3 regions of the Ensifer sp. LC384 genome follow, and region 1 is predicted to be linked to each of the others. Evidence: predicted binding sites of a transcription regulator. Region 1 holds the regulator's gene; each other region holds the start of a gene.
The links. The regulator PhoB, encoded in region 1, activates phosphate uptake and scavenging genes when phosphate is short. The targets are predictions, from matches to a motif close to TGTCATNNANCTGTCAT.
Positions count from the first base shown of each region.

Region 1 (10,118 bases):
TTCAGCGACGTGCCGAGCAACACGGTCAGCACGACGGTCTCGGCAACGAGCCGAGCGACCGGAAGCGGATAGTTGTGGCGCTCAAGGATTGCATCGAGCATCGGGCCGAGCTGAACGGCACGGCCACGCACATCGAGGCCTTCCACCTGGAAGGGCACGACATGGTCGTCACCGGCAAAATCGAATTCGCCAAGTCCTGGTGCCATCTCAGTCATCTGCTGCTCCTTACGTCACCGGAGAAGGCCGCGCAGAGGACATAAACATCCCCCGGCGCGGCCTGCCCGTTACCCTATTTGATCCCGCCAGAAACGGATTTGTCCAGCAGGCATGTGCCGTCTTGCCGGCCACCATGCGCTGCCTGTCGTCAGGTTGCGTCCGTTGTTTCCACCACGGAACGTCCCGCATGCGGCCTAAATCGGGTCGCATGCAGGTAATTTCAATAGGCAGACGCGCCGATCAGACGAGCCCCATGCACCAGGCGATGATCGACTTCTGCGCATGCAGCCTGTTTTCGGCCTCGTCGAACACCACCGACTGCGGGCCGTCGATGACCTCGTCGGTCACCTCCTCACCGCGGTGTGCCGGCAGGCAGTGCATGAACAGCGCGTCCGGCGACGCGTGCTTCATCAACGCTTCGTTGACCTGGAACGGCTGGAAGACATTGTGGCCGCGGGCGCGATGCTCCTGGTTCATGGAGATCCAAGTGTCGGTGACGACGCAATGGGCACCGGCAACGGCCTGTTCGGCCTCGTGGCAAAGCAGGATCTCGCCGCCATTGTTGCGCGCCCAGTTGAGGATCTTGTCATGCGGCTCGGAGCCGAGCGGCACCGCCATGTTCATGCGGTAGCCGAAACGGGCCGAGCCCTCGATCAGCGAGTGAAGCACGTTGTTGCCGTCACCGGTCCAGGCGATGGTCTTGCCCTTCACCGGTCCGCGGTGTTCCTCGAAGGTCATGATGTCGGCCATGATCTGGCAGGGATGGGTGTCGTCGGTCAGGCCGTTGATGACCGGCACCGTTGCGTGTTCGGCCAACTCGAGAAGGCGGCGATGGTCGGTCGTGCGGATCATGATCGCGTCCACATAGCGCGACAGCACCTTGGCGGTGTCGCCGATGGTCTCGGCGCGACCGAGCTGCATCTCGGTGCCCGAGAGAAACAGGGTTTCGCCGCCGAGCTGGCGCATGCCGACATCGAAGGAGACGCGGGTACGGGTGGAGGGCTTTTCGAAGATCATCGCCAGCATCTTGCCGGCGAGCGGCTTCGCGGCGGTTCCAGCCTTGGTCGCCGTCTTTCGCACGCGTGCGTCGTCAATAATCGTGCGCAGATCCGCCGCCGTCATGGCCGAAAGATCGATGAAGTGTCTTGTGCCTGCCATCGTACTGAATTCCTGTCCTCAGAATGGCCCCTGAAGCACGACCGGTGTCGAAGAGCACGATAGACGCTTCGACACCTCGGATTCGCGCATGGACCCTTGGGAAAATCGCTACCGATCTCCCGGTTCAAAAACTAGGCTGCGGCGGTGCCGCTGCTGCTTCTCACGGCTTCGGCCGCGCGCTCGATCCGCGCCAGGCCTTCGCGCGCTTCCTCGGCGGTCACCGTCAGCGGCGGCAGCAGGCGCAGCACGTTCTCACCGGCGGGAACGGCCAACAGCTTCTCCGCCCGGATCGCCTTCAGGAGATCGGCCGAAGGGCCTTTCGCCTTGATGCCGAGCATCAGCCCGTCGCCGCGGATGTCCTCGATCACATCGGGGAACCGGTCCTTCAGCGAGGCGAGACCCTGGCGGAAGACCAGCGCGACGTCGCGAACCTGCTCCAGGAAGCCGTCGGCCAGGATGACGTCGAGCACGGCGTTGCCGACCGCCATGGCGAGCGGGTTGCCGCCGTAGGTGGAGCCGTGCGTACCGGCAACCATGCCGGCCGCCGCCTCTTCGGTCGCAAGGCAGGCGCCGAGCGGGAAGCCGCCGCCGATCCCCTTGGCGACAGCCATGATATCGGGACGGATGCCGGCCCATTCATAGGCGAACAGCTTGCCGGTGCGGCCGACACCGGACTGGACCTCGTCGAGGATCAACAGCAGGCCGAACTCGTCGCAAAGCGCGCGCAGTTCCTGCATGAACTCCTTGGTGGCCGGGCGGATGCCGCCCTCGCCCTGGATCGGCTCGATCAGGATCGCCGCCGTCTCGTCGGTGATCGCATCCTTGACCGCCGCGATGTCGCCGAACGGAACCTGGTAGAAACCCGGAGCCTTCGGGCCGAAGCCTTCGATGTACTTCTGCTGACCGCCGGCGGCGATGGTCGCGATCGTGCGTCCGTGGAAGGCGCCCTCGAAGGTGATGACGTGGAACTTCTCCGGATTGCCCTTGGCAAAATGGTAGCGGCGGGCGGTCTTGATCGCGCATTCGAGTGCTTCGGCGCCCGAGTTGGTGAAGAACACACGGTCGGCGAAAGTGACGGCCGTCAGCCGGCGCGCCAGGCTCTCCTGGCCCGGAACCTCATAGAGGTTGGACAGGTGCCAGACCTTCTCGGCCTGCGCCTTCAAAGCCTCGACCAGATGCGGATGGGCATGGCCAAGCGAGTTGACGGCGACGCCGGCGGCGAAGTCGAGATAGCGCGAGCCGTCTTCGGCGATCAGCCAGACGCCCTCTCCTCGCTCGAAACGCAACGGCGCACGCATGTAGGTGTCGTAAAGCGGCGTGGTTGCAGTCATGGCGAGCCTCTCCTTCATTGCTATCGGCATCGATCCGAGCCCGTGTCGAGCGCGGCAAAAAATTAAAAATGCCGCCTTGCGGCGGCGCAGGCACTATTCCTATTTCGCAGCGCAATGTCAACAAAACCAAGCCTTGCAGTGCGGTCGGACGGGTCTGATCCATGCGACGAAAAAAACGCGCGGCGGGGCTTGCAAAAATGCAACGCCCACCGAGCAAGTTGGGGAAAACTAGGAAATCGATTCGGCGCGATTCCCGGGACTCTTGCCACGGAGTCCGCCCGTCAGTAGGTTAACGTTCAATTACTAGACGCATGCGGCGGACCTAGTCACCAAAAGTGTTATCGCGTTGCAGCTCCGGAGCTTTTCCGGAGCGTGGTGAGAGATTCTGCCATCGCCAACGCTGAGAACGGAGAGTGCAGAAATGAACTGGACTGACGAGCGGGTGGAAAAACTGAAGAAGCTTTGGTCCGAGGGCCTGAGCGCGAGCCAGATCGCAGCGCAGCTCGGCGGCGTCAGCCGCAATGCGGTCATCGGCAAGGTTCACCGACTGAGCCTACCGGGCAGGGCCAAGGCTGGCGGAACCACCGCCGCGACCCGGCCGAAGCAGCGCCCGACCTCGGCGCCGCGCGCTCCGAACTACGCGTCGCGCGTCACCACCCGCACGGTTACCCGTTCGGCCGGCGCAACCGTCCTCAAGGAAGAGGTCGAAGTCGATCTCGTTGCCGAACAGGACTTCCATATCCAGACGAATGTGGTCGTGCCGATGTCGCGCCGCCTGGAGCTGACGCAATTGACCGAGCGCACCTGCAAGTGGCCGATCGGCGACCCGCTGAAGGAAGAGTTCCACTTCTGCGGCAACGACTCCCCGGAAGCTTCGCCCTATTGCAGCTTCCATGCACGGCTTGCCTACCAGCCTTCCGCCGAGCGCCGCCGCGCTCGCTAAAGCGACCGAGAACAACGCATGAAAAAGGGGCCAACCGGCCCCTTTTTAGTGACTGATTGGATGCTCAGCTTTCGAGCGAGTACCCGGCACCGCGAACCGTGCGAATGACATCCGGCATGCTCGAGAAGTTCAGCGCCTTGCGAAGGCGTCCGACATGCACATCCACCGTGCGTTCGTCGACATAGATATCGTGGCCCCAGACGCCATCCAGAAGCTGCGACCGCGAGAAGACCCGGCCCGGGGAAGACATCAGGAATTCGAGCAGGCGGAATTCCGTCGGGCCGAGACGGACCTCACGGGTGCGGCGATGGACGCGGTGCGTCTCGCGGTCGAGTTCGATATCGCCGCAACGAAGCAGCGTCGAGAGGACCTCGGGCTTGGCGCGTCGCAGCATCGCCTTGACGCGGGCCATCAGCTCCGGCGTCGAGAACGGCTTGACGACATAGTCGTCGGCGCCGGTGGCAAGGCCGCGAACCCGCTCGCTCTCCTCGCCGCGCGCCGTCAGCATGATGATCGGCAGGCGCTCGGTTTCCGGGCGCTGACGCAGCCGGCGGCAAAGTTCGATACCGGATACCCCCGGCAGCATCCAGTCGAGGATCAAGAGATCCGGCAGGCGCTCCTGCAGGCGGATCTCGGCCTCGTCGCCGCGCAGGATCGTATCGACATCGAACCCTTCGGCTTCGAGATTATACCGCAGCAGGACACTCAGCGCCTCTTCGTCTTCGACAACGGCGATTTTCGGCAACATCAGGTAACGTCTCCTTACCCAGAGCGTCTCGCGTTCGGTCGAACGGGCAGAGATGCTCGAACATACAGCATCTGGAGCACTCCGCGCGCTTTCAAAGGCACGCGCGAAAACGAATAGCTTCAGACGCGACAAAGCAGGGCCGCAACCAAGGCTGCGACCGGAGCAGGTTCATAGCCAGTCACTCGAACGAGTTTGGGTCTCAGTCCTTTACGGCACCCAGCGTCGACGTATTGTCATCCTTCGGACGCTCGCCTTCCGGCTGCGCGCCCGTCGCCATGTAATAAATCGTCTCGGCGATGTTGGTGGCGTGGTCACCGATACGCTCGATGTTCTTGGCGCAGAACAAAAGATGCGTGCAGGGCGTGATGTTGCGCGGATCTTCCATCATGTAGGTCAGCAGCTCGCGGAACAGCGAGGTGTAGATCGCATCGATCTCCTCGTCGCGCTCGCGAATGCTGTTGGCCTTCTCCGGCGAGCGGGAGGCGTAGACGTCGAGGACTTCCTTGAGCTGCACGAGCGCGAGCTCGGCCAGGTGCTCGAGACCGCGCGCAAGCTTGCGCGGGATGCCGGAGCCGGCAACGGCAATGACGCGCTTGGCGTTGTTCTTGCCGAGGTCGCCGACACGCTCGAGATCGGACGCGATGCGGATCGACCCCATGATCTCGCGCAGGTCGGCGGCAACCGGCTGGCGCTTGGCGATGGTGATGATCGCCTTTTCGCCGATCTGGCGTTCGGCCTCATCGAGGATGGCGTCGTCGGAGATCACCTTCTGCGCCAATGCGAGGTCGGAATTGACCAGCGCGCGAACGGATTCGCCCACCATCTGCTCGGCAAGGCCGCCCATCTCGGAGATGCGGCGCGTGAGATATTTCAGTTCTTCGTCGTAGGCGGACATTATGTGCATGGACATAGTCTTCGATCCTTGCGGGCGCGTTCAGGAAACGGGTTGAAGGGGTGCTTCGGCCATCAACCGAACCGGCCCATGATGTAGTCCTGGGTACGCTGGTCATCCGGATTGGTGAACATCTTGTCGGTGTCGTTCTCCTCGACGAGATTGCCGAGGTGGAACATCGCGGTGCGCTGCGATACACGCGCCGCCTGCTGCATCGAGTGGGTGACGATCACGATCGTGAAGTTCGTGCGCAGTTCGTGGATCAGTTCCTCGACCTTGGCGGTCGCGATCGGATCGAGCGCCGAACAGGGCTCATCCATCAGGATCACTTCAGGGCTGACGGCAACGGCGCGCGCAATGCACAGGCGCTGCTGCTGGCCACCCGAAAGCCCGGTGCCCGGCTCGTGCAGTCGGTCCTTCACCTCGTTGAAGAGGCCGGCCTTCTGCAGGCTGGTCTCGACGACTTCGTCGAAATCGGCCTTTGTGCGGGCAAGCCCGTGAATACGCGGGCCGTAGGCGACGTTGTCGTAGATCGACTTCGGAAAAGGGTTCGGCTTCTGGAACACCATGCCGACGCGGGCACGCAGTTCCACGACGTCGATCGCCGGGTCGTAGATATCGTCCTCATCGAGCGTGATCTTGCCGGTGACGCGGCAGTTCTCGATGGTGTCGTTCATGCGGTTCAGCGTGCGCAGGAAGGTCGACTTGCCGCAGCCCGAAGGGCCGATCAGAGCCGTAACCGTGTTCTCGCGGATGTTGAGGTTGACGTCGAAAAGCGCGCGCTTGTCGCCGTAGTAAACCGACACATCCTTGCCGATCATCTTGTAGGGCACAGTGTTCATTTTCTGATCCAAGGCCTTCTCGACTGCTGCTTCTGACATGATGTTCATAGTAATTACCTCACTACCAACGGCGCTCAAAGCGACGTCGCAACAGAATGGCGCCAAGGTTCATGACGACGAGGAAGATGAGAAGAATGATGATCGCGCCGGAGGTGCGCTCGACGAAGGCGCGTTCCGCCTCGTTGGCCCACATGTAGATCTGCACCGGCAGTGCGGTCGACGGTTCCATCGGCGAGCCGGGGTAGTCGACGACGAAGGCGACCATGCCGATCAACAGGAGCGGCGCGGTTTCGCCAAGCGCATGGGCGAGGCCGATGATCGTGCCGGTCAGAATGCCCGGCATCGCCAGCGGCAGCACGTGGTGGAAGATGGTCTGCATCTTCGACGCACCGAGGCCGAGCGCTGCCGAGCGGATGGACGGCGGGACCGCCTTCAACGCCGCGCGGGTGGCGATGATGATCGTCGGCAGGGTCATCAGTGTCAGCACCAGGCCGCCGACGACGGCAGCCGAGCGCGGCATGCCGGCAAAGTTGATGAACACGGCCAGACCCAAGAGACCGTAGACGATCGACGGGACGGCGGCGAGGTTGTTGATGTTGACTTCGATCAGGTCGGTCAGCCTGTTCTTCGGCGCGAACTCTTCGAGATAGATCGAAGCGGCAACACCGATCGGCAGGGACAGGACAAGCACGATCAGCATCATGAACAGCGAGCCGAGGGCGGCAACGCCAACGCCTGCCGCTTCTGGGCGGCTCGAGGCGCCGAAGGTGAAGATGCCGGTGTTGAAGCTCTTCTTCAAGACGCCGGCACTTGCCAGCTCGTTCATCCAGGTGACCTGCTGGTCCTTGACCTTGCGCTTGCTCTCCTCGACGCTCAGGTCGATCTGACCCTTGAACGCGGAGTCGACATTGGCTTCGGCGAGCAATGTCACCGGTATGGTTTTGCCGATAACCGACGGGTCGGCGACGACGATGTCGCGCAACAGCGTGCGGGAGCTTGCCGACATCATGTCGGTGGCCTGCTTGACCAGCGGACGCTTGCTCGCATCGATGCCGAGCTGCTTGATCAGCGCCTCACGCACCAGCAGCGGATAGTTGGCGGTCATCAGCACCTTGCCGTCGGTGGCGCGCTCACCCTTGGGGTCGATGACTTTCTCGCTGAATTCGATCGGCAGCGTGATCGTTGTCTGCTGGAACGCAGTGTAGCCGTTGGAGACCACCGTCCACAGCAACAGAGCGAGGAAGAACAGGCCCAGGCTGATGGCGCCGATGCCATAGGCACGGAACCGGCGCTCGGCTGCGTAGCGGCGTTTGATGCCGATATCGCGCGTTGCGGATGCGGGACGGGCGGAGATCCGGACGGTCGGGGAAGCGATGTCGGTCATTCGTACTGCTCCCGATATTTGCGCACGATGTAGAGCGCATAAATGTTGAGGCCGAGCGTGATGACGAAGAGCGTGATGCCGAGTGCGAAGGCAACCAGCGTCTGCGGCGAGGTGAACTCAAGGTCACCCGTCAACTGGTTGACGATCTTCACCGTCACCGTGGTCATCGGCTCGAAGGGATCGATTTGCATGCGGGCCGCGACACCGGCGGCAAGCACCACGATCATCGTTTCGCCGACGGCGCGCGAGGCGGTCAGAAGCAGGGCGCCAACGATGCCCGGCAGCGCGGCGGGAAGGATGACCTTCTTGACCGTTTCAGAGCGGGTGGCCCCGAGACCGAGCGAGCCATCGCGCAGGGCCCGCGGCACCTGGGTGATGATGTCGTCGGACAGCGAGGACACGAACGGGATCAGCATGATGCCCATGACGATGCCGGCGGTCACGACGCTCTGCGCCTGGATGAAGTTCTGATAGTTGCCGGTGACGAGACCGTTCAACTGGGCAGAGATGTCGCGCAGGAACGGGCCGACGGTCACCAGTGCGAAGAAACCGTAGACGATGGTCGGGATGCCGGCGAGCACCTCGAGCAAGGGCTTTGCCGTCGAACGCAGGCGTGGGCTCGCATACTCCGCCATGTAGATGGCTGCGAACAGACCGATCGGCACCGCAAAGAGCATGGCGACGAAAGCGATATAGAGCGTGCCGGCGAGAAGCGGGATCAGGCCGAACTGGCCGGACGCACCGCCGCTGCCGGCGGCAGAAAACCGTGGATCCCAGACCGTGCCGAAGAAGAACTCGAAGGGCGAAACCATCGTGAAGAAACGGCCGGCTTCCGACAGCATCGAAGCGACGATGCCGACCGTCGTCAGGATGGCGATCGAGGAAGCGACGATCAGCGAGCCGAGGATGACGCGCTCAACCTGATTGCGGGCACGGAAGCGGGTGGCGATGTTGCGGATGGCGTAAACGCCGCCGGCAATGGCGATCAGCAGCACGACCGCACTCATCAGCCAGCGGTTGGTGACGCTCATCGCATTGAAATGCTGGGCAGCGGTGATCATGTAGGGTTCGCCTTCGCCGGCAAGGGCAACGCCCTTGGCCGCAAGCGTGGAGCGAAGATTGGCCGAGCCGTTTTCAAGCGACGAAAGCTCTTCCGCCGTCAGCCGCTTCAGGCCGCCGGCGACCGACTTGACCTGGCCAAGCGCCAGCTCGACGGTCGCGCCGCCCTGCGTCTGCACCGTTTCGGGCAAAATCGCCCGGGTGCTGGAGTCAATGTACATCGGGGCGGCGACGAGCCAGGCCCCAAGCACGAGTGCGGCCGGAAGGATCGCCCAGATGGCAACATAGCTGCCGTGATAACCAGGCAAGGAATGCAGGTTGGAGAGCTTGCCGTTGGCCTGCGCGAGCGAACGCGCGCGGCCTGCAAAGTAAGAAATAAAACCAATTAAAACAATGAGCAAAAGAAGGAGCGAAGTACTCATCGGCACGTCTCCGCGGCGGAGCGCTCAATGCGCTGCCGGCAGTTCGGATGGAGGCATGCCCCGGCGCGAAAATGTCGCGCCGGGGCTTGTCAGTATCAGAGCATGTTGCCGGCCGTGAAAGCCTTGCGAACTTCTTCGCGCTCGGCGTCCGGAGCGGCGACGAGGCCGTATTCGGCAAGCGGGCTTTCCGGGCCGATCATCTGATCGTCGAGGAAGAACTCAACATATTCCTTGAGGCCCGGGATAACGCCGAGGTGTGCCTTCTTGACGTAGAAGTACAGCGGGCGCGAAACCGGGTATTCGCCGGAAGCGATCGTTTCGGTCGACGGAACGATGCCGTTGACGGTGGCGACCTTCAGCTTGTCGGCGTTGTTTTCGTAGAAGGACAGGCCGAATACGCCGATGCCGTTCTTGTTGGCAGCGATACGGGCCAGCGTTTCGGTGTAGTCGCCGTCGATGTCGACAGCCAAGCCGTCCTTGCGGACCGCGACGCACTTGCTGTGCTGCTGCTTTTCATCGGCAACGGCAGCCTTGATGACGTCAACGGCGCCAGCTTCCTTGCAGCCTGCAGCCAGGATCTTCTCTTCGAAGACTTCGCGCGTGCCGTGCTTTTCACCCGGGATGAAGGCGGCGATGTCGGCGTCCGGCAGAGCGGAGTTGACTTCAGACCACTTCTTGTAGGGGTTGGCGACGAGCTTGCCGTCGACGACGATTTCAGCAGCCAGACCCTTGTAGAGGTCTTCGGGCTTCAGCGCGAGGTCGGCGTTGCCGGCGTCGGTCGCGAAGACGATGCCATCATAACCGATCTTGATTTCCTGGATCTCGGTAACGCCAGCGGCCTTGCAGGCTTCGATTTCCTTGTCCTTGATCTTGCGCGAGGAGTTGGCGATGTCGATGGTATCCGGGCCGACGCCCTTGCAGAATTCCTTCAGACCGGCGGAGGAGCCGCCGGATTCGACGACCGGCGTCTTGAAGTCCGGGAAGGTCTCACCGAACGTCTCGGCGACGATCTTGGCGTAGGGAAGAACGGTCGAGGAGCCGGCGACCTGAACCTGATCGCGCGCGGCAGCCACGCCAGCGAATGCGGCGGATGCGACGAGCGCCGCAACAGTGAGTTTAAGAG
Region 1 covers NZ_MBST01000013.1:95,284-105,401, forward strand. The annotation lists gene BC363_RS12350 (Hsp33 family molecular chaperone) at 1-215, opposite strand, end outside; gene argF (ornithine carbamoyltransferase) at 457-1,374, opposite strand; gene BC363_RS12360 (aspartate aminotransferase family protein) at 1,506-2,705, opposite strand; gene BC363_RS34355 (hypothetical protein) at 2,704-2,937, shown strand; gene BC363_RS12365 (GcrA family cell cycle regulator) at 3,127-3,648, shown strand; gene phoB (phosphate regulon transcriptional regulator PhoB) at 3,713-4,396, opposite strand; gene phoU (phosphate signaling complex protein PhoU) at 4,596-5,306, opposite strand; gene pstB (phosphate ABC transporter ATP-binding protein PstB) at 5,363-6,178, opposite strand; gene pstA (phosphate ABC transporter permease PstA) at 6,192-7,514, opposite strand; gene pstC (phosphate ABC transporter permease subunit PstC) at 7,511-8,995, opposite strand; gene BC363_RS12395 (substrate-binding domain-containing protein) at 9,091-10,118, opposite strand, start outside.

Region 2 (10,118 bases), on a different contig from region 1:
CACTTGCGGCGTCCCTTCATCTCTTTGCCGCTGGCCGCCTTATCACGCGCCATGCCACATGCCTCCGCCGACGCCGGAAAAGCCGGTCATCCGCAATTCCTTGATGCGCTCGAGCCCGAGCGGCTGGTGCGTCGCCGCGACGACGATGCCGCCGCGATCGAGATGCGCATTGACCAATCCGGCAAACAGCTTGTCGGCGCCGGCGTCGAGCGCGGCCGTCGGCTCGTCGAGGATCCAGATTGGACGGTAGGCGACAAGCAGCTTGGCCATCGCCATGCGGCGCTGCTGGCCGGCCGACAGATAGCCGAAGGGCAGATGCGCGATGCCGGGAAGGCCGACGGCCTCCACCGCTTCGACAAGGCCCTTGCCCGAGCCGCCCTGCGAATCACCCATGAAATCCTTCCAGAAGGAAAGATTTTCCGCGACGGTCAGTTCGCGCTTCATCGCGTTCCGATGACCGAGATAGTGGCTGATCTCCGATGGATGGCGCATTTCAGGAGGGCCGCTCTCAAGTTTCAGGCTCCCGGATTCAGCCATGAGAAGACCGGCCAGAACACGCAGCAAAGTCGACTTTCCCGAGCCGTTCGGACCCGTCACCACAAGGGCTTCGCCGGCACTAAGAGCAAAGGAAATATCGTTAAAAATCAGATCCTCGCCTCGCCTCGCACTCAGACCTTCAGCCAGCAGGCGCATGAATTTTCAGCTTCCCTTTACACTCTTTGCCGCAGGGCAAAAAAAAGTCCCGATTGGACCTTGGTTGGTCTGGCACGATTTGGAGAAATTATCTATAAGGCGGCCAACACGCCAGCGGTCGGCGTGAATTTCATCCTAGCGCCGAACATGGAATGAATTTCCACGTACGGACAGCGGAAATGGCCGCACCCGCATCCCAATTCGCGCTTCATTGCGCTCGGGCGTTCGTACGTCAGTTTTTGGCGATCAGACGGAACGGGGTATTATCCAGTGTCCAAGTCCCTAGACAGTTTCAATTGTCGCTCCACGCTCACCGTCAACGGTGTCGACTACGTCTATTACAGCCTGCCCAAGGCTGAGGCGAGCGGTCTCGTCGGCGTTTCGAAGCTCCCCTACTCGATGAAGGTGCTGCTCGAAAACCTGCTGCGTAACGAAGACGGTCGCTCCGTCACCAAGAAGGACATCGAGAACGTTGCGGCTTGGCTGACCGACAAGGGCACCGCCGAAAACGAAATCGCCTACCGCCCGGCCCGCGTCCTGATGCAGGACTTCACCGGCGTTCCTGCCGTCGTCGACCTCGCAGCCATGCGTGACGCGATGGTCTCGCTCGGCGGCGATCCGGAAAAGATCAACCCGCTCGTGCCCGTCGACCTTGTCATCGACCACTCGGTCATCGTCGACGAATTCGGCACCCCGAACGCTTTTGCCCGCAACGTCGAGCTGGAATATCAGCGCAACGGCGAGCGCTACCGCTTCCTGAAGTGGGGCCAGCAGGCGTTCAAGAACTTCCGCGTCGTGCCGCCCGGCACCGGCATCTGTCACCAGGTCAATCTGGAATATCTGGGCCAGACCGTCTGGACCCGTGACGAAGACGGCGAAATCACCGCCTACCCGGACACCTGCGTCGGCACCGACAGCCACACCACGATGATCAACGGCCTTGGCGTTCTCGGCTGGGGCGTCGGCGGCATCGAGGCTGAAGCCGCCATGCTCGGCCAGCCGGTTTCCATGCTGCTGCCCGAGGTCATCGGCTTCAAGCTGACCGGCAAGCTCAAGGAAGGCGTCACCGCCACCGACCTCGTGCTGATGGTCGTGCAGATGCTGCGCAAGAAGGGCGTGGTTTCGAAGTTCGTCGAATTCTTCGGCCCCGGCCTCGACAACATGACGCTCGCCGACCGCGCCACCATCGGCAACATGGGTCCGGAATACGGCGCCACCTGCGGCTTCTTCCCGGTCGACAGCGAAACCATCAACTACCTCACCATGTCCGGCCGCGAAGAGCAGCGCATCGCGCTGGTCGAAGCCTACTCCAAGGCTCAAGGCATGTGGCGCGAGGGTGACGGCTCCGAGCTGGTCTTCACCGACACGCTGGAACTCGACCTCGGCGACGTTGTCCCCGCTATGGCTGGTCCGAAGCGTCCGGAAGGCCGCATTCCACTGGAAAGCATCGCGTCCGGTTTCACAACCGCGCTCGAAGGCGACTACAAGAAGCCCGGCCAGCTTTCGAACCGTTACGCCGTCGAAGGCACCGACTTCGATCTCGGCCATGGCGACGTTGCCATCGCGGCGATCACATCGTGCACCAACACCTCCAACCCGTCGGTCCTGATCGCCGCCGGCCTTCTCGCCCGCAACGCTGTTGCCAAGGGCCTGAAGTCCAAGCCGTGGGTCAAGACCTCGCTGGCACCGGGATCGCAGGTCGTCGGCGAATACCTCGCCAAGTCGGGCCTGCAGAAGGACCTCGACGCGCTCGGCTTCAACCTCGTCGGCTTCGGCTGCACCACCTGCATCGGCAACTCCGGCCCGCTGCCGGGCCCGATCTCGAAGACGATCAACGACAAGGGCCTGATCGCCGCTGGCGTTCTGTCGGGCAACCGCAACTTCGAAGGCCGTATCTCACCGGACGTTCAGGCGAACTACCTCGCCTCGCCGCCGCTCGTCGTCGCCTACGCGCTTGCCGGCACGGTCCAGAAGGATCTGACCAACGAGCCGCTCGGCGAAGACCAGAACGGCAACCCGGTCTTCCTCAAGGACATCTGGCCGACCTCCAAGGAAATCCAGGAGTTCATCTTCAAGTACGTCACCCGCGAACTCTACGCGACCAAGTATGCCGACGTGTTCAAGGGCGACGAGAACTGGCAAGCCGTTCAGGTTCCTCCGGGCCAGACCTACGCCTGGGACGACGGTTCGACCTACGTGCAGAACCCGCCTTACTTCGTGGGCATGGGCAAGTCCGGCTCGGGCATCTCCGACATCAACGGTGCGCGCGTCCTTGGCCTGTTCGGCGACAAGATCACCACCGACCACATCTCGCCGGCCGGTTCGATCAAGGCTGCCTCGCCGGCGGGTGCTTACCTCATAGGCAATGGCGTCGGCGTCGCCGACTTCAACCAGTACGGTACGCGTCGTGGCAACCATGAGGTGATGATGCGCGGCACCTTTGCCAACATCCGCATCCGCAACCACATGCTCGGCCCGAACGGCAAGGAAGGTGGTTACACCATCCACTATCCGTCGAAGGAAGAGATGTCGATCTACGACGCCGCCATGCAGTACAAGGAAGAGGGCGTTCCGCTCGTCATCTTCGCCGGCGTCGAATACGGCAACGGCTCGTCGCGCGACTGGGCTGCGAAGGGCACGAACCTTCTCGGCGTCAAGGCCGTGATCGCCCAGTCCTTCGAGCGCATCCACCGCTCGAACCTGGTCGGCATGGGCGTCATCCCGTTCGTCTTCGAACAGGGCACGACCTGGGAATCGCTGGCTTTGAAGGGCGATGAGATCGTCACCATCGGCAACCTCGCCAATGTCCAGCCGCGCGAAAAGCGCGTCGCCAGGATCATCTACGGCGACGGCAGCGTGAAGGACGTTCCGCTCGTCTGCCGCATCGATACGCTCGACGAAGTCACCTACGTCAACAACGGCGGCATCCTGCAGACGGTTCTGCGCGACCTCGCCGCCTGATCGCTCTGGTTGTCTGAAACATTGAAGGGCCGGGATACCGCAAGGTGTCCCGGCCCTTTCACATTCCCTTTGGGGTTGCCTGCCCATATCCTCACTCCAACGTGACTTCCCGTTGAAGCATCGGCGTCGTATGTAATGGGCTTCCCCGTGAAGTAGGCCTGTCGGCCGGCAATGAAGTGACGCCATGACATTCGCAGACAGATTTTTCCTTTGCCCTGTTGCAATGGCTTTCGGGCTTTTTGCGGCAGCGTCGGTTCCGGCCATGGCGGAGGACGGCAAGGTTATCAAGGGCGTCGTCGAACTCTTCACCAGCCAGGGCTGTTCCTCCTGCCCGCCGGCCGATGCCGCATTGAAGAAGCTGGTGGATGACGGCGACGTGGTGGCGCTGTCCTATCATGTCGATTACTGGAATTATCTCGGCTGGAAGGACACACTCGCCTCAAGCGAGAACACCGACCGGCAATATGCCTATGCGCGGATGCTCGGTCGCAACGGCGTTTATACGCCGCAGGCGATCCTCAACGGCCGCGATCATGTCAACGGCGCCAATCTGCAGGCGATCAAATCCCGGCTCGACATCATGAAGGCCGCCGGCAAGGGGCTTGCCGTTCCGGTCGAGGCGAAGATCAACGGCGACGAGATCTCGATCAAGGTCGGCGCGGGTGATGGCAAGGCCAATGTCGTCGTCGTCTATTTCGATCGGGCGAAGATCGTCAATGTCGAGAAAGGCGAAAACAGCGGCAAGGAGATCGCCTACTGGCACGCCGTGCGTGATATCCAGACCATCGGTATGTGGGATGGCAAGCCGGCAACCTTTACCCTTCCTGCAACGGTCCTGACGGAGCAGCGTGGCAAAAGCGGCTGCGCGGTGCTGTTGCAGTCGATGAAGGATGCCGAAACCCCGGGGGCGATCATCGGCGCGACGGCCGTGCTCGCTGGCCCACAGGGCAAACTGTGAGCGGCTGCAGAATTCCTCACAGCGCCGCGCGTCTATTTAGACGCACAAAGGTCGCTGTAACACTTTGAGTTGCTGCATAATTTTGTCCTTAAATCGATTCCGATTTAAGGAATTATGCAGGAGGGGTGGTTCGGCCCGGCAGCATCGAGGGGCTGGGGCTGAGGGTTCGAAGTTACCGGACCGAACCGGCCATGACTGCGTTCGTTGAAGGTCACGCAGCATGACGATCTGACCGGACATACGGTGGCAACGACTCTGTCCGTCAGCGCCTGCGAGTTTTGCGGTGAATTGGGGCGGCGATTTGACTGAAATGGGGCAGAGGCAAGAAATGCCGTCTGTACCCAACGGCTTCCGGCTGGTTCCGGCTTGCTTTTCGGCTCGTGTCAGGCAAACTGTTATCGTTCTGTCACAACAGAAGGCCGGATTGCCGATGACCGATGAGCCGGATTTGCCGCGAGGCCAGGCGCGACATCAGCGCCCGACCACTTCCGAAGTGGTCGTCGATCTTCACGAATACAAGAACGCCCGGAATGCCCCTCCCATCACCTTTCACCGTCGCGAACTCGACCAGATCCTGTGGATCTACGGCCGCATGGTCGGCGAAGGCGAATGGCGAGACTACGCCATCGACCACATGAGCGACCGGGCCGTCTTCTCCGTTTTCAAGCGATCGGGCGAGATGCCTCTCTACCGCATCGAGAAAAATCCGAAACTGGCGGCCAAGCAGGGCGCCTACAGCGTGCTCAACATTCACGGCACGATCCTGAAACGCGGACACGAGCTCGGGCCGGTGCTGAAGGTCTTCGACAAGGCGCTCAAGCTGGTCAAAACCTGAGAGACCGGTTCGAGGCCGATCGGAGGTCCGAGCCCGGGCTCATGGACCGGATGGCTGTGATAACACCGGCCCTCAGGCTTGATAAAGTGTATCTGGGTAAACGCCCTCCGGCGGATCGCTCGTCAATCCATCGCCAAGCGCAAGCTGCATGATCGCGGTATCGAGCCACCGGCCATGCTTGAAGCCGGTCGCCTTCATCAGCCCCTGATGTTCGAAGCCGGCCGAGCGGTGGACGGCGATCGATGCAGGATGGGCCCCGCCGATAACCGCCACCATCTGGCGAAATCCAAGCGCGGTGCAGCGCTCGACCAGTTCGACCAGCAACATCTTTCCTGCCCCCTTCCCACGCGCCGATGGCGCGAGGTAGATCGAATCCTCGACCAGGAAGCGGTAGGCCGTGCGCGTGCGAAAGGCGGAGGCATAGGCGTAGCCGACGATCGTGCCCGCCTCGTCGAGGGCGACGATATAGGGATAGCCATGGCCTATGATGGTGGAGAAGCGTGTTGCCATCTCCGCCTCCGACGGAGGCACGATCTCGTAGGTCGCGACGCCGTTCAGAACGGATTCGCGGTAGATTTCGGCGATGGCGGGCAGATCGGAGACGGTGGCGTCGCGTAAGGTCAGTGGCATGGACGGATCTTGAAGGTTCTTCGATTTCCCCATTCAGTCACACGGATCGCACCGATCGATCAAGCCTTTTCCTGGTAACAAAAAAGGCGGCCGAAGCCGCCTTTTCCGTCAATCTCTTCAGGCTTAGTTGTTCCGGTTGCCCAGGAACTGCAGCATGAACATGAACAGGTTGATGAAGTCGAGGTAGAGCGTCAGGGCACCCATGATCGCCTTGCGGCCGGCCACGGTGCTGTCATCGGCATCGTAGTACATTTCCTTGATCTTCTGCGTGTCGTAGGCGGTAAGGCCTGCGAAGATCAGCACGCCGATTACCGAGATCGCGAAGCTAAGCGCCGAAGAGGCGAGGAAGATGTTGACGATCGACGCGATGATGACGCCGAACAGACCCATGATCAGGAACGAGCCCATGCCGGACAGGTCCTTCTTCGTGGTGTAGCCGTAGAGCGACAGCGCGCCGAAGGAGGCGGCGGTGACGAAGAACGTCTGCACGATGCTCTGGCCGGTGAAGACCATGAAGATCGACGACAGCGAAACGCCCATCAGAGCCGCATAGACCCAGAACGTCATCTGCGCAGCAGAAACGCTCATGTTATTGATGCGGAAGCTCATGAAGAACACGAGACCCAGCGGAGCGAGCATGACGACCCATTTCAGGGGCGACGCATAGAGAAGTTGGGCGAATGCCGGATTGGAGACGGCAAGCGCGAATGTTCCGTAAGCTGCCACACCGGTAATCGCCAGGCCGAGGGCCATCAAGTTGTAGACCTTCAGCATATACGTGCGAAGGCCTTCGTCGATCACGGCACCCGCCTGAGCGCCGGCGGGCGACATTCGGGTTTGGTAGTTTCTCAGATCAGCCATTGTTTCCTCATTTAAGCCCCGGTTGAACTTACGGTGTCGGGCGGATGACCTGACCGATCGGCCATCATCCCATGCCCAGGCGCCGCTGCGGGGCTCCAGCATGCCTGTGGATAAATATGATGCCGAAAGCCCTTGCGTACAAGACCTTTAGACCCCTGATTCGGCACAGCCTGAGCGTTTATGGCCTTGCATCACAGGGATTTACGGTTAACTCCGTCAGCTCAAAGCTCCCGCAGAACCGGCGCCGCCTTCTGACCCAGCACACGCCAGGTGCCTGCAAGCCCGATGCCGACCGTCATCACCAGTGCAATGACGACCGTGGCGACGGCCACATCCGGCAGGAAATTCGACGGCAGCTTCATGATCCGGCTAACGACGAACCAAGCGGAAACACCGCCCGCAAACAGCGCAAAGACAGCGGTTGCAAGGCCAAGGATGATGTATTCGTAGCTGAAGGCACGGATCAGCGTCGCGCGTGTGGCACCCAGCGTCTTCAGCACCACCGCATCGTGGATGCGCGCCCGATTGCCCGCGGCAAGCGCGCCGGCCAGCACCAGGACGGAGGCGACAAGCGCGACGGCGGCAGCGGCACGGATCGCCGTTGCCAGTTGTCCGAGAAGCCCGTTCACAATGTCGAGAGCATCCTTTACCCGCACGCTCGTGATCGTCGGATAGGCGTTGGTAACGGCCTTCAGCACCGTCGCCTCCTCGTCGGGCGTCGCACCGGGATCGATCACCGTTGCCAGCCACGCATGCGGCGCGCCAGCAAAGGTGTTGGGCGAGAACACCATCACGAAGTTGATCGACAGCGATTCCCATTCGACATTGCGGAAATTGGCGATCTTGGCGGTGATGTTGCGGCCAAGCACGTTGACGGTCACCATGTCGCCGATCTTCAATCCGAGTTCGCGCGCCTCTTCCGCGGAGAACGACACCAGCGGCTCGCCGCTATGGTCAGGCGCCCACCAACTGCCCTCGGCAAGCGTCGAATTCTCAGGCTTGTTCTTGGCATAGGTGATGCCGCGGTCGCCGCGCAGCACCCATTGACCGCTCGGCGGCACGTTGCGGCTGTTCACATCCTCGCCGTTGAAGGCGATGATGCGGCCGCGCAGCATCGGCACCTCGATGACCTTGCCGTTCGGCATCGATTCGTTGAGGAGCGTGCGGAACCCTGCGATTTCACTTCCCTGGATATCGACGAAGAAGAAATTGGGTGCCCGCTCGGCCATATCGCCGGTCAGTTCGCGCCGCAGATTGCCATCGATCAGCGCGAGCGTGACGAGTAGAGCAAGGCCGAGGCCGAGCGACAGCACCACCGAAGGCGTCAGCGCCCCTGGCCGATGGATGTTGCCGATCGCCAGTCGCAGCGCCGGCGAGTTGACGCGCGGACTGCGGCGCGCCAGCCACGAGATCAGCAGAGAAACGAGGCGCAGAACGATGAAGGCAAAGGCGATCGCCCCCAGGAAGACCAGCGAGATGTAGCGGTCGTAGGCGGTCCAGATCGCAAGCCCGGCAAGCGCGATCAGGCAGGCAAGCGCGCCGACCAGATAGGGCCATGCCGGAAAACCGGTCGGGTCGAACCCCTGCTGGCGAAAGAGCGCCGTCGCCGGAATGCCGCGGGCCCGGCCGAGCGGAAGGATGGCAAAGGCCAGCGCCGTCAGCACGCCGAACAGTGCCGCGATGCCGAGCGCACCCGGATAGAGCCGGAACTCGGTTGAAATGGGCAGCAGGTCGGCGAGAAACTGCGCGGCGACGAAGGGGATGAGCGCACCGAGAACAAGCCCGATGCCGATGCCGATCAGCGCGATCAGCAGGATCTGCGAGAGATAGATCATCGCCACCAGCGAGGCGGGCGCGCCCAGGCACTTGAAGGTGGCAATCACGCTGCGCTTCTGGTCGAGATAGGCGCGCACGGCATTGGCGACGCCGACGCCGCCGACGATCAGGGCCGTGAGCCCGACGAGCGTCAGGAACTGCGAGAAGCGGGTGATGTTGGCCGTCAACGACGGAGCGGCGTTGGAACTGGTGCGGATCGACCAGCCGGCCGAAGGAAAGCGCGTCTCGGCGTCGCTGCGGGCAGCGGTGACCCGGGTCGGATCGCTCAGCTTCACCTTGTAGCCGTGCTCGACAAGACTTCCCGTCTGCACGAGCCCCGACGCGGCGAGCGCTTCGGCGGAAACCATCAGGCGCGGCGCGAAGCCAAAACCGTCGGAGAGCGCATCCGGTTCGCGCACGATCGTGCCTGAAATCCTGATGCGGGCATTGCCGAGCAGGATTTCGTCGCCGACGGAAATGCCGAGGCGGTCGAGCAGCAGCGGTGCGGCCACCGCACCGAACACGTCGCCCTGCTGCGCCAGCAGACTGCCAAGCGGCTGATCCGGTTGGCTTTCCAGCCGGCCATAGAGCGGATAGGCCGCATCGACGGCCTTCAACTCGACGAGCGCCTGGTTCGAGCCATCGGGCAAACGCGCCATCGACCGAAGGCCCGCCGAAACCGAGACGGACCCAAGCCCGTCGAGGAACGCACGCTCCTCTGTCGTCGCCACCCGATTGTTGAGCTCGAAGCGGATGTCGCCGGCAAGCAGATCGCGCCCCTGGGACGCGATCGTCGCGGTGATGGATTGCGACAGCGAGTTGACGCCGGCGATCGCCGCCGTGCCAAGCGCAATGCAGGCGAGGAAGATGTAGAACCCCTTGAGGCCGCCGCGCATTTCGCGCAGCGCCAGCCGCAGGGCGAGCAGAGGACGCAGACGGATCGAGAGGACCTCGCTCATGCCGATGCCGCTTCCTGGCGCTGCGTTTCGACGGTCGGTTCGAGCGCGCCGCTGGAGATGATCTCGCCGGAGCGCACCCGCACCTGCCGCGAGCAGCGCGCCGCCAGCGCCGCGTCGTGGGTCACCAGCACGAGTGTCATGCCCCGGTCACGCTGTTCGGCGAAAAGCAGATCGGCAATCTGTCGTCCCGTCTCGGCGTCGAGATTGCCGGTCGGTTCGTCGGCGATCAGCAATTTTGGCGACGGCGCGAGCGCACGCGCGATCGCCACGCGCTGCTGCTCGCCGCCGGAAAGCTGGCCCGGATAGTGGCTGAGCCGCTCGCCGAGGCCGACAGCCACGAGCTCTTTGCGCGCGATCTCGAAGGCGTCGCGGACATTGGCGAGTTCGAGCGGCACGGCGACATTTT
Region 2 covers NZ_MBST01000056.1:97,701-107,818, reverse strand. The annotation lists gene ccmB (heme exporter protein CcmB) at 1-3, opposite strand, end outside; gene ccmA (heme ABC exporter ATP-binding protein CcmA) at 43-693, opposite strand; gene acnA (aconitate hydratase AcnA) at 964-3,654, shown strand; gene BC363_RS28050 (thioredoxin family protein) at 3,839-4,612, shown strand; gene BC363_RS28045 (DUF2794 domain-containing protein) at 5,043-5,447, shown strand; gene BC363_RS28040 (GNAT family N-acetyltransferase) at 5,520-6,077, opposite strand; gene BC363_RS28035 (Bax inhibitor-1/YccA family protein) at 6,201-6,938, opposite strand; gene BC363_RS28030 (ABC transporter permease) at 7,160-9,712, opposite strand; gene BC363_RS28025 (ABC transporter ATP-binding protein) at 9,709-10,118, opposite strand, start outside.
Region 2: a site for PhoB is predicted at 5,006-5,022, ahead of BC363_RS28045 (DUF2794 domain-containing protein). Genes of this name have one in related genera too.

Region 3 (10,118 bases), on a different contig from region 1:
GGATTCGAGCGTGTTGTCCAGCATCTTGCCGGAGTGGCTCTGCGGATCGTAGCCGAAATGGTCGACGATCTTCTCGATCTTGTGGCGCAAGAGCGGGATTTCCGCCGCCTGGCGGGTATAGGCCGAGGAGGTGAACAGGCCGACGATGCGCAGTTCGCCGGCGACATTGCCGTCGGCATCGAAACGCTTGACACCGATATAATCCATATAGGCGCGCCGGTGCACGACCGACTTCACATTGGCCTTGGTGACGATCAGGAAATCCGGGCTTTCGAGGAAGGCCAGAATCTCCGGCGTCGTCAGAACCGCGTCCTTGCCCTGGCGCAGCACGCGCACATCGGGATTGGAAAGGATGCCGAGGCCCCTGCCCTTGCCGCGCTCGACCGTCGCCTTCCCGCCCTTGCCGGAATAGGTGTATTCGCGCATGCCGAGGAAGGTGAAGTTGTTGTCCCTGAGCCAGCGAAGGAACGCCAGCGCTTCGTCGCGGTCGCTCTTCTTGCGCGAGGCACTGTAGTCCTCGAGCTCCTTCATGGCGTGGTCGAGCAGCGTCGTCATCGCCGGCCAGTCGTGCACGGCCTGATGAACCTGTTCGAGCACGTCGCGGATGCGGTTGCTGAGTGATTGCGCCTCCGCCGGCGTCAATTTGCCGAGGTGGATCTGGATATGGCTGATCCGGTGCGCCGGATCGCTCGGTTCATCCGGATCGAACAGCTTGATGGGCTTGCCCGGCTCCTGGACCAGAATGGGATGGATCGCGAGATGAATGTCGCGGTGGGTGCTCGTCACTTCGCCCATGACCGAATCATAGAGGAACGGCATGTTGTGTTCCGTGACCGCAATGATCGAAACCTCGGTGCCGCCGGGCGCGACGCCGGCCACCGTTTCGACCGAAACCTGAGGTTTGCCGCCGTCCCAGCGTGCGACTTCGCTTCTCGCATGGGCCGCCGTCAGTGCCAGCATGTCCGCCGAATAGAGATCGAGGTCGTCGTTGCTGGCCCCGCCGAAGAGGATCTCCGGCGCCAGCGCGTCGGAGCCCAGTTTGGTGGCGGCCGCCTTCGCTGCGTCGATGTGTCTGTCCCGCTTCGGATTGTATTTCACGCCCATGAAGTTTCTCCCATTCATGATAGGCTAGACCCTATCAGAACCATGGCTAATGGCGACCGCTTTTTATGACGATTTCGGCAAAAACGAGCCAAAAGTCGGAGAATCTCACGTGAAAACAGCTTAAATCCATTTAAATCGAAGGCAAATTGGCGAAAATTGCTCGAATTTCGATGAAAAAGCACGAAAACGCCAGAGGCTTGTGCGGAACCTGTCTGCCATAGCCTGTTGACATGGCGGTGACAGTCGGTGATCAGAGTTCAAATCGAAGGATTGGACTGGCCGATGCCCGAAATGCCCTCCTTGCCTGGCGCCGTCATCGTCATTTCTAGTCATGTGGTTCGCGGTACCGTCGGCAATCGGGCGGTTGTCTTCGCCTTGGAGACACTTGGCCACCCCGTGTGGGCCCTGCCGACGGTCATTCTACCCTGGCATCCCGGCCATGGCCGTTCGACGCGCATCACGATACCGGACGCGGAGTTCCAGTCGGTGATCGATGATCTGGCGCAGGCGCCCTGGGCTGGCGAGGTTCGGGCGGTGCTCTCCGGCTATCTCGGCTCGGCAGGGCAGGCAGATGGCGTTGCCCGGCTGGTCACCGCCCTGCGCGCCCGCAATCCGGATCTCGTCTACGCCTGCGACCCGGTGATCGGTGACGCCGAAGGGCTCTACGTGCCCGAAGCGACGGCAACGGCCATCCGCGACCGGCTGTTGCCGCTTGCAAGCCTCGCCACGCCCAACCGCTTCGAACTGGCCTGGCTGGCCGGCGCGACGCTTGAGACCAACGCGGCAATTCTTGATGCGGCGCTGGCGCTCGGTCCCTCGCGGATGCTCGTCACGTCGGCGATCCCGATGATGAACGGCGGCACGGGGAACCTCTATCTCTCCGGCAACCACGCGCTCCTTGCCGAGCATCGGCTGATCGAGAACCCGCCGAACGGCACGGGCGATCTGCTGACGGCGGTGTTCCTGGCGCGTCTGCTGGAAGGACTGTCCGAGGAACGCGCGCTTCAGATGGCCACGGCCAGCGTTTTCGAAATTATCGCGCGCACGGTCAAGCGCGGCGCCGATGAACTGACGCTCGAACAGGATGCGTCCAGTCTCTCGACGCCGATGGCGATGGTGCAGATGCGGCGCCTGCTGCATCCGAGCCAGATGCGCCGGAAATAGAAGAAGCTGTTCACGGCACGCCGTCGGATGGCTTGGTGGATTGAACTCTCGACAGCAGCGGGGTAACCGATGGATATGCAGCGTTTTCCGGACCACCTTCTGAACGGCTATCGTAACTTCATGAGCGGTCGTTTCAGCGAACAGCAGCAGCGTTACAAGACATTGGCGGACAGCGGGCAGAAGCCCAAGACCATGGTCATCGCCTGTTGTGACTCCCGGGCAGCGCCCGAGACGATTTTCGACAGCGGTCCGGGCGAGCTCTTCGTCGTGCGCAACGTCGCCAATCTCATGCCGCCCTACGAGCCCGACGGTCACTACCATTCGACGTCGGCAGCTCTGGAATTTGCGGTCCAGTCGCTGCGCGTCAGCGACATCGTCGTCATGGGCCATGGCCGCTGCGGCGGCATCAAGGCTGCGCTCGACCTGGATGCCGAGCCCTTGTCGCCGGGTGATTTCATCGGCCGCTGGATGAACCTCTTGAAGCCGTCCGCCGAGCAGATCCAGAGCAACGACGTGATGACCCAGGCCGAGCGGCAGCGGGCGCTGGAACGGGTCTCGATCCGCAACTCGATCGCCAATCTGCGCACCTTCCCCTGCGTCCAGATTCTCGAAGCGAAGGGCAAGCTCCAGCTTCACGGTGCCTGGTTCGACATCTCGACCGGCGAGCTCTGGGTGATGGATCCGAAGACCGGCGATTTTGCCCGTCCCGGCATGTGATTGAAACCACAGAAAAAGCCCGGTCCTTTCGAACCGGGCTTTCTTCATTCGAGAAACTTTGATTAGCGATCAGTCGCCGTCGATTTCGGCGCCGATGATGGCGATGGCCTGCTGGTAGACGCTGGCGGCGTTCCAACCCTGGATCGCGCCGAAATTCGCCTGTCCCTGCTGATATCCAGCGCCCGGCTGCCAGCCGTGTCCACGCAGGAAGTTGGCGGTCGACGCAAGCGCGTCCGCCTTCGAACGAACCATGTCGATATGGCCGTTGCCGTCGCCGTCGACGCCGAATTTCAGCACGTTTGCCGGAAGGAACTGGGTCTGTCCGATTTCACCATGGGCAGCGCCCCGTGCAGCCGGGCTGAGATCGCCGCGTTGGACGAGTTGCAGTGCCGCGTAGAGCTGGTTGGTGAAGTAGTCGGAGCGGCGGCAGTCATAGGCGAGCGTCGAAACGGCAGAGAGCGTATGCTCCTTGCCCATGAAGCCGCCGAAGCCGGTTTCCATGCCCCAGATGGCGATCAGCGGGCCGGCCGGCACGCCGTAGCGCTGCTCGATGCTGTTAAAGAGCGCCGCATTCTGGGCCTTCATCTTCTTGCCGCGCGAAATGATCGTCTGGCCGCCACGCTTCTGCATGAACTGGCTGAGCGAGAGCTTGAAGCTCTTCTGGCCACGGTCGGCGCGGATCGTCGCCTTGTTGTAGGCGACGCTGGAGAGCGCCTTGTCGAGCACCGCAGGGCTGATGCCGTTGCCGGCGGCTTCCTGCTTGAACTGCGTCATCCAGGTTGCAAAACCGCTGCTGTCATTGCCGCACTGTGCCGCTGAAGCGCTCGCCGGAAGGATCGCCGTTGAAATCAGGGCCGCAAGCCCAATCGCTACGCACTTTGCCGTGTGCATGAAATACCCCGTCATGGCCAGAATCTGGTTGCCGTTACAAAGATGCCAGCCTTCGCCGGCACTGTCACCCGCCCCTAATTGGCGGAAATTCTCTAATGGTTTCACGTGAATCCGATCAATTTCTCACACGGATCCGTGAAACGGGAAACCCCGCAGGCCGATAACGGGCCAGGCGGGGTTCTTATTTGCGGTTTACCGTCTGTTTGTTCAGGCGGCCTGCTTCTTGGCGCGGATCAGACCGCGGTTGATCAGCAACTCGGCGATCTGGATCGCGTTCAGTGCCGCACCCTTGCGCAGGTTGTCGGAAACGACCCAGATGTTGAGGCCGTTTTCGACGGTTGCGTCTTCGCGGATGCGCGAGATGTAGGTCGCGTCTTCGCCGGCGCACTCGTAAGGCGTGACGTAGCCGCCGTTCTCGTGCTTGTCGACGACCAGGCAGCCCGGCGCTTCGCGCAGGATGTCGCGCGCCTCGTCAGCGGTGATCTCGTTTTCGAACTCGATGTTGACCGATTCCGAATGGCCGATGAAGACCGGAACGCGCACGGCCGTGCAGGTCACCTTGATCTTCGGATCCAGCATCTTCTTGGTTTCGGCCAGAACCTTCCACTCTTCCTTGGTGTAGCCGTCTTCCATGAAGACGTCGATGTGCGGAATGACGTTGAAGGCGATGCGCTTGGTGAACTTCTTCGATTCGATCGGGTCGGCAACAAAGACCGCACGGGTCTGGTTGAAGAGTTCGTCCATGCCGTCCTTGCCCGCGCCGGAAACCGACTGGTAGGTCGAAACCACGACGCGCTTGATCTTGGCGTGGTCGTGCAGCGGCTTCAGCGCGACGACGAGCTGAGCGGTCGAGCAATTCGGGTTGGCGATGATGTTCTTCTTGGTGAAGAGCGAGATCGCGTCCGGGTTCACTTCCGGCACGATCAGCGGCACCTCGGCGTCGTAGCGCCAGGCCGAGGAGTTGTCGATGACGACGCAACCCTGCTGGCCGATCTTCGGCGAATACTTCAGCGATACCGCGCCACCGGCCGACATCAGGCAGATATCGGTATCGGAGAAATCGTAGTTTTCGAGGTTCTTGACCTTGAGCGTCTTGTCGCCGAAGGAAACTTCCGTGCCTTGGGAACGGGCGGAAGCCAGGGCGACCACTTCATCGGCGGGAAAGCCGCGTTCCGAAAGGATGTTCAGCATCTCCCGGCCGACATTGCCGGTGGCGCCTGCGACTGCAATCTTGAAACCCATGATCTAAGCTCTCTTTTCTGTCTCTCCTCGTCGGGTGGAGGGGGAAACCGCGCGATCCGCCGCGAGGGTTCCTGTCCCCGGCCAAACCGGGGAGAGAGCGGAGGGCCAGAGACGTCAGACGGTTTTCGTCGTCGTTTTGGCCGTTGTTTTGAAGGAAGCTGGAAAATGCATATCCTGCCCGGCGATTTCTGCCAGGACGCTGCTGTCAGCGAAGTTATGTTCGCGGCGAAGCATGGAATGCCTTCCTTTCCGAGGCTCCTAATAATTGTTTCTATCGGCGAGTCAAGCGTGCGATGCTTGGCGCCCGCAAACGTGATCGCAATGTCATGGCGCTGTCATGGCCGGGCGTTACGACCGCGCAATCCGACACCTCAAAGGGACGATTGCCATGCGCACGCTTCTAGCCACCCTCTTTGCTACGACGGTTCTGACCCACGCAGCCCAGGCCGCGGACGTCTATCCCCTTGATCGTGCGACGATACTTGCCGGTTCTCCATTCGATTTCAAGGTCGAGCTCAAGGGTGCGGTCAAGGCGGAAGACATCAAGGTGACCGTCAACGGCCAGGACTACAAGGCAACGCTCGGTGCCGAAGCCGCCTATGTCGCGATGGAAAAGGGCAAGGAAGACAAGGAACTCGGTTCGGCGCTGCTGCTGCGCAATGCAATCATCGGCGCGCCGGGCAGCTACAAGGTCGAAGTGACGGCCGGCGAGCAGACGAAGACCGTGACCTGGGACGTCTTTGCCACGACCGAACAGCCGAAGGTCAAGAACGTGATCTTCCTTTTGGGTGACGGCCTTTCGGTCGCGCACCGCACCGCCGCCCGCATCATGTCGAAAGGCATGACCGAGGGTAAGGCCAATGGCCGCCTCAACATGGATGATCTCGAGCGCATGGCCTTCATCGGCACGTCGGCAACCAATTCGATCGACACCGACAGCGCCAACACCATGTCGGCCTACATGACCGGCCACAAGACCGTGATCAACGCCGTCGGCGTCTATGGCGACCGCACGCCCGACAGCCTCGACGATCCGCGCGTCGAAACCATCGCGGAAGCGCTGCGCCGCCAGACGCAGAAGTCGATCGGCCTCGTCACCACCTCGGAAATCGAGGATGCCACGCCGGCCGCCGTCGTCGCTCACACCCGCAACCGCAACGACAAGGCCGAGATCGTCGGCATGATCTACGACGTCAAGCCGGAGGTCCTCCTTGGCGGCGGCTCGGCCTATTTCCTCGGCAAGGAGACACCCGGCTCCAAGCGCAAGGACAACCAGGACTACATCAAGCTGTTCCAGGAAGCCGGCTATGCGCTGGCCACCGACAAGACCGAGCTCGCCAATGCGCCTGAAGACGGCAAGCTTCTCGGTCTGTTCCACACCGGCAACATGGACGTGACGCTTGATCGCGAATTCCTGAAGAAGGGCACGGTCGAAAAATTCCCGGGCCAGCCCGGCCTCGTCGACATGACCAAGACCGCGCTCGACCGGCTGTCGAAGAACGAAAACGGCTTCTTCCTGATGGTCGAGGGCGCTTCGATCGACAAGATGAGCCATCCGCTCGACATGGAACGCGCCGTCGTCGAGACCATAGAGTTCGACCAGGCGGTCGGTGTTGCCCGCGAGTTCGCGAAGAACAACCCGGATACCCTGGTCGTCGTTACCGGCGACCATACCCATGGCGTCTCGCTGCTCGGCATCATCGATGACACCGTCGAGGGCAAGGAAGGCCGCGACAAGGTCAAGACGGGCGCTTCGGCTGGCTTCCCGAACTACACCGACGAGAACAAGGACGGCTACCCCGACAAGATCGATGCGAGCCGCCGCCTGGCGATGTTCGTCTCCAACTTCCCCGACTACTACGAAACCTTCAGCCCCAAGCTGGATGGCCCGTTCGAGCCGGCGGTGAAGAACGAGAAGGACGAGTATGTCGCCAACGAAGCCTACAAGGACATGCCCGGCGCGGTCCTGCGCGTCGGCATCCTGCCGAAGGATGAAAGCACCGGCCAGCACACGGTCGATGACGTCGTGCTGCAGTCGGAAGGCCCGGGCAGCGAAGGCTTCAGGGGTTACATGGAGCAGAGCGACGTCTATCGCGTTCTCGTCGACGCGCTTGCTCTCGGCGTGAAGCAGACCAACTGATCGTTTGAAACCTGCCTCCTCCCTCAGACCGGGGAGGAGGCTTCACTTACTGCATAATTCCTTAAATCGGAATCGATTTAAGGACAAAATGATGCAGCAACTCAAACTGTTACAGCGACCTTTGCGCGTCTAAATAGACGCGCGGCGCTGTAACGTTCATTCCTGCCGGCGGGGTGCGCAGGTGCCGCCGGGGTACTATTGGCGATGAGACGATGACCCTACCGACCTCCATGTCCTTGAGCCGTCGAGTCGTGCTCGGCCTGATCGCCGGCGCGGCTATTTTGATTGATGGGCGCCCTGCCCTGGCCGAAGACAGCCTCACGTTCGATGAGCTTTACGGCAAGGTGAGCGTGCTCGGTCTGGAATTCTCGCAAAAGGTAAAGAGCCTTGCCGGCCAGGAAGTCCGCATGCGCGGCTTCATGGCGCCGCCGCTCAAGGCGGAAGCGGCGTTCTTCGTGCTGACGGAGATCCCGATGGCCCTTTGTCCGTTCTGTTCGTCGGATTCCGACTGGCCGGACAACATCGTCGTCGTCTATTTGGGGGAGAAGCAGACCTTCGTGCCGCCCGGCCAGACGATCGAGGTTCGCGGGACGCTGGAGGTCGGCTCCTGGACGGACCCGGAGACGGGTTTCGTCAGCCTGCTCCGCCTGCGTTCATCCCAGTTCTACACGGTCTAGCGCATGCTTGGTCTTCAGCTCGCGGGGATCGATGTCAGCTTTCCCGGCCTTGCGGCGCCGGCCCTGGCGATCGACAGCCTCAGTGTCACCGCCGGCAGCCGGGTGGCGCTTACCGGTGCGTCCGGATCCGGCAAAAGTACCCTGATCAGCATCCTGACCGGGCTCGAGCGCGCCGGGCAAGGCCGTATTCTCTGGGATGGCGTCGATATTTGCGCGCTCTCCGAAGGCGCCCGCGATCGCTGGCGCGGCGCCAATATCGGCCTCGTCCTGCAGGATTTTCACCTTTTTCCCGGCCTCAGCGCGCTGGAAAACGTTCTGCTGCCGGCAAGGCTCTCCGGCGCCATGACCCGTGATGTCGGCGCGCGCGCGGAACATTTACTGCAACGCGTCGGCCTCGCCCGGTCGACGCAGATGATCGAGACCATGTCGCGCGGCGAAATGCAACGTGTGGCGATTGCCCGTGCCTTGCTGCGCAAGCCGGGGGTGGTCATTGCCGACGAGCCGACCGCCAGCCTCGACAGCGACGCCGGCGATGCCGTCGGCGACCTGCTGCTCGAGCTTTCCACCGAAAGCGGCTGCACCCTGATCGTCGCGACGCACGAGTTGGCGCTGTCGCGACGCATGGATCGCCGCATCCGGCTTGCCGCCGGGCGTATCGTCGAAGACGGGGTGATCGAGGAGCGCGCAGCATGATCGGCTTCATCCTTGCGGATCTGCGCCGTCTCTGGGCGGGTTCTCTCGTCGTCGTTCTGCTGGTTGCGCTGGCAACGGCGCTCGGCGTTGCCGTAACCTTGCAGGAGCGCGCCCTTCGGCTTGGCAGCGCCCGCGCCGCCGACAAGTTCGATCTGGTGATCGGCGCGCCCGGCAGCGAAACGCAGCTCGTGCTTTCCTCGATCTTCCTGCAACCCTCGCCGCTGCCTTTGATGGAGGGCACGGTGCTGGCGCGCCTTCTGGCCGATCCGCGCGTCGCCTCCGCGGCGCCGGTCGGCTTCGGCGACAGTTTTGGTGGCTATGCCGTCGTCGGTACTTCCACCGGGCTGGTCGGCGAGCTCGAACAGCTTGCTGAAGGCCGTGTCTTTGCCACCCTTGGCGAAGCCGTCGCCGGCGCTGCCGTCGACCTGGCGCTCGGCTATGCGGTCAAGCCCACCCACGGCCTTGCCGAACTCGGCGGTCACGCCCACACGGAACTCGCCTATCGCATCGTCGGACGGCTCAAGCCCACGGGTACCGCTTGGGACCGAGCCATTCTTGTGCCGATGCAGGCCGTCTGGGCGCTGCATGGAATGGCAGCGGCCGAACACGACGATGCCGATGGCCACGACGACCACCCACATGACGAGACCGCGTCCGGTGCAGGGGGGGACCACCCGCATATCGATGCGGACGCGGCGCTCGACGAAGATTGGAGCAAGGCCACGCCCGGCCTGCCGGCAATCCTCGTCAAACCCAAGTCGATCGCCGATGCCTACAAGCTCCGGCAGGACTACCGCAGCAACACGACGCTGGCGGTTTTTCCCGGCGAGGTGCTGACGAACCTCTATGCCACGCTCGGCGACGCCAAGCGGGTGCTCGTAGGGGTGACGACGGGCGCCCAGGTTCTGGTTGCAGCCGCGATCCTGCTCGTCACGATCCTGCATGTCGGCCAGCGCCGACGGCAGATCGGGGCGCTTAGGGCATTCGGCGCGCCGCGCACGGCGGTATTTGTCATTGTCTGGAGCGAACTGTTTGCGTTGATCGCTGCCGGCGTGCTCTCCGGTTTCGCGCTCGGCTTCGGCGCCGCCAAGTTCATAGCCGGATATCTTTCCGGCGAGAGCGGCGTTGCCATGCCTGTCATGTTCGCCGCCGGCGACGGATTTCTTGTCTTTGCCATTCTCGCCTTCGCCGGCTGCCTCGCCATGCTGCCGGCCGTGCTCGCCTACCGGCAATCGCCGGCGGCAGCCCTCAGGGCCTGAGGTCCTGGGGCTTCTTAGACGAAAGTCATAAGCCGAAAGCATCCCTGCCTACGGTCCCTCTTTTCTGACATCCTTTGGTCAGGCGCACCACGTTCGAACGTTCAAGGGAGGAATGTCCGAGCCAGCCAATGGGCGCTCCAATGGGCTGTTTTGGAGTGGAGGATAAACAAAATGGCAAATGTCTTGACAGCGGACGGCGTAAAAGCGCGTCCGATGACCGGCGAGGAGAAG
Region 3 covers NZ_MBST01000016.1:3,412-13,529, reverse strand. The annotation lists gene BC363_RS14015 (NAD-glutamate dehydrogenase) at 1-1,104, opposite strand, end outside; gene pdxY (pyridoxal kinase PdxY) at 1,387-2,268, shown strand; gene BC363_RS14005 (carbonic anhydrase) at 2,338-2,985, shown strand; gene BC363_RS14000 (lytic transglycosylase domain-containing protein) at 3,055-3,876, opposite strand; gene BC363_RS13995 (aspartate-semialdehyde dehydrogenase) at 4,084-5,118, opposite strand; gene BC363_RS13990 (alkaline phosphatase) at 5,507-7,258, shown strand; gene BC363_RS13985 (hypothetical protein) at 7,471-7,935, shown strand; gene BC363_RS13980 (ABC transporter ATP-binding protein) at 7,939-8,628, shown strand; gene BC363_RS13975 (ABC transporter permease) at 8,625-9,887, shown strand; gene BC363_RS13970 (MFS transporter) at 10,059-10,118, shown strand, end outside.
Region 3: a site for PhoB is predicted at 5,441-5,457, ahead of BC363_RS13990 (alkaline phosphatase). Genes of this name have one in related genera too.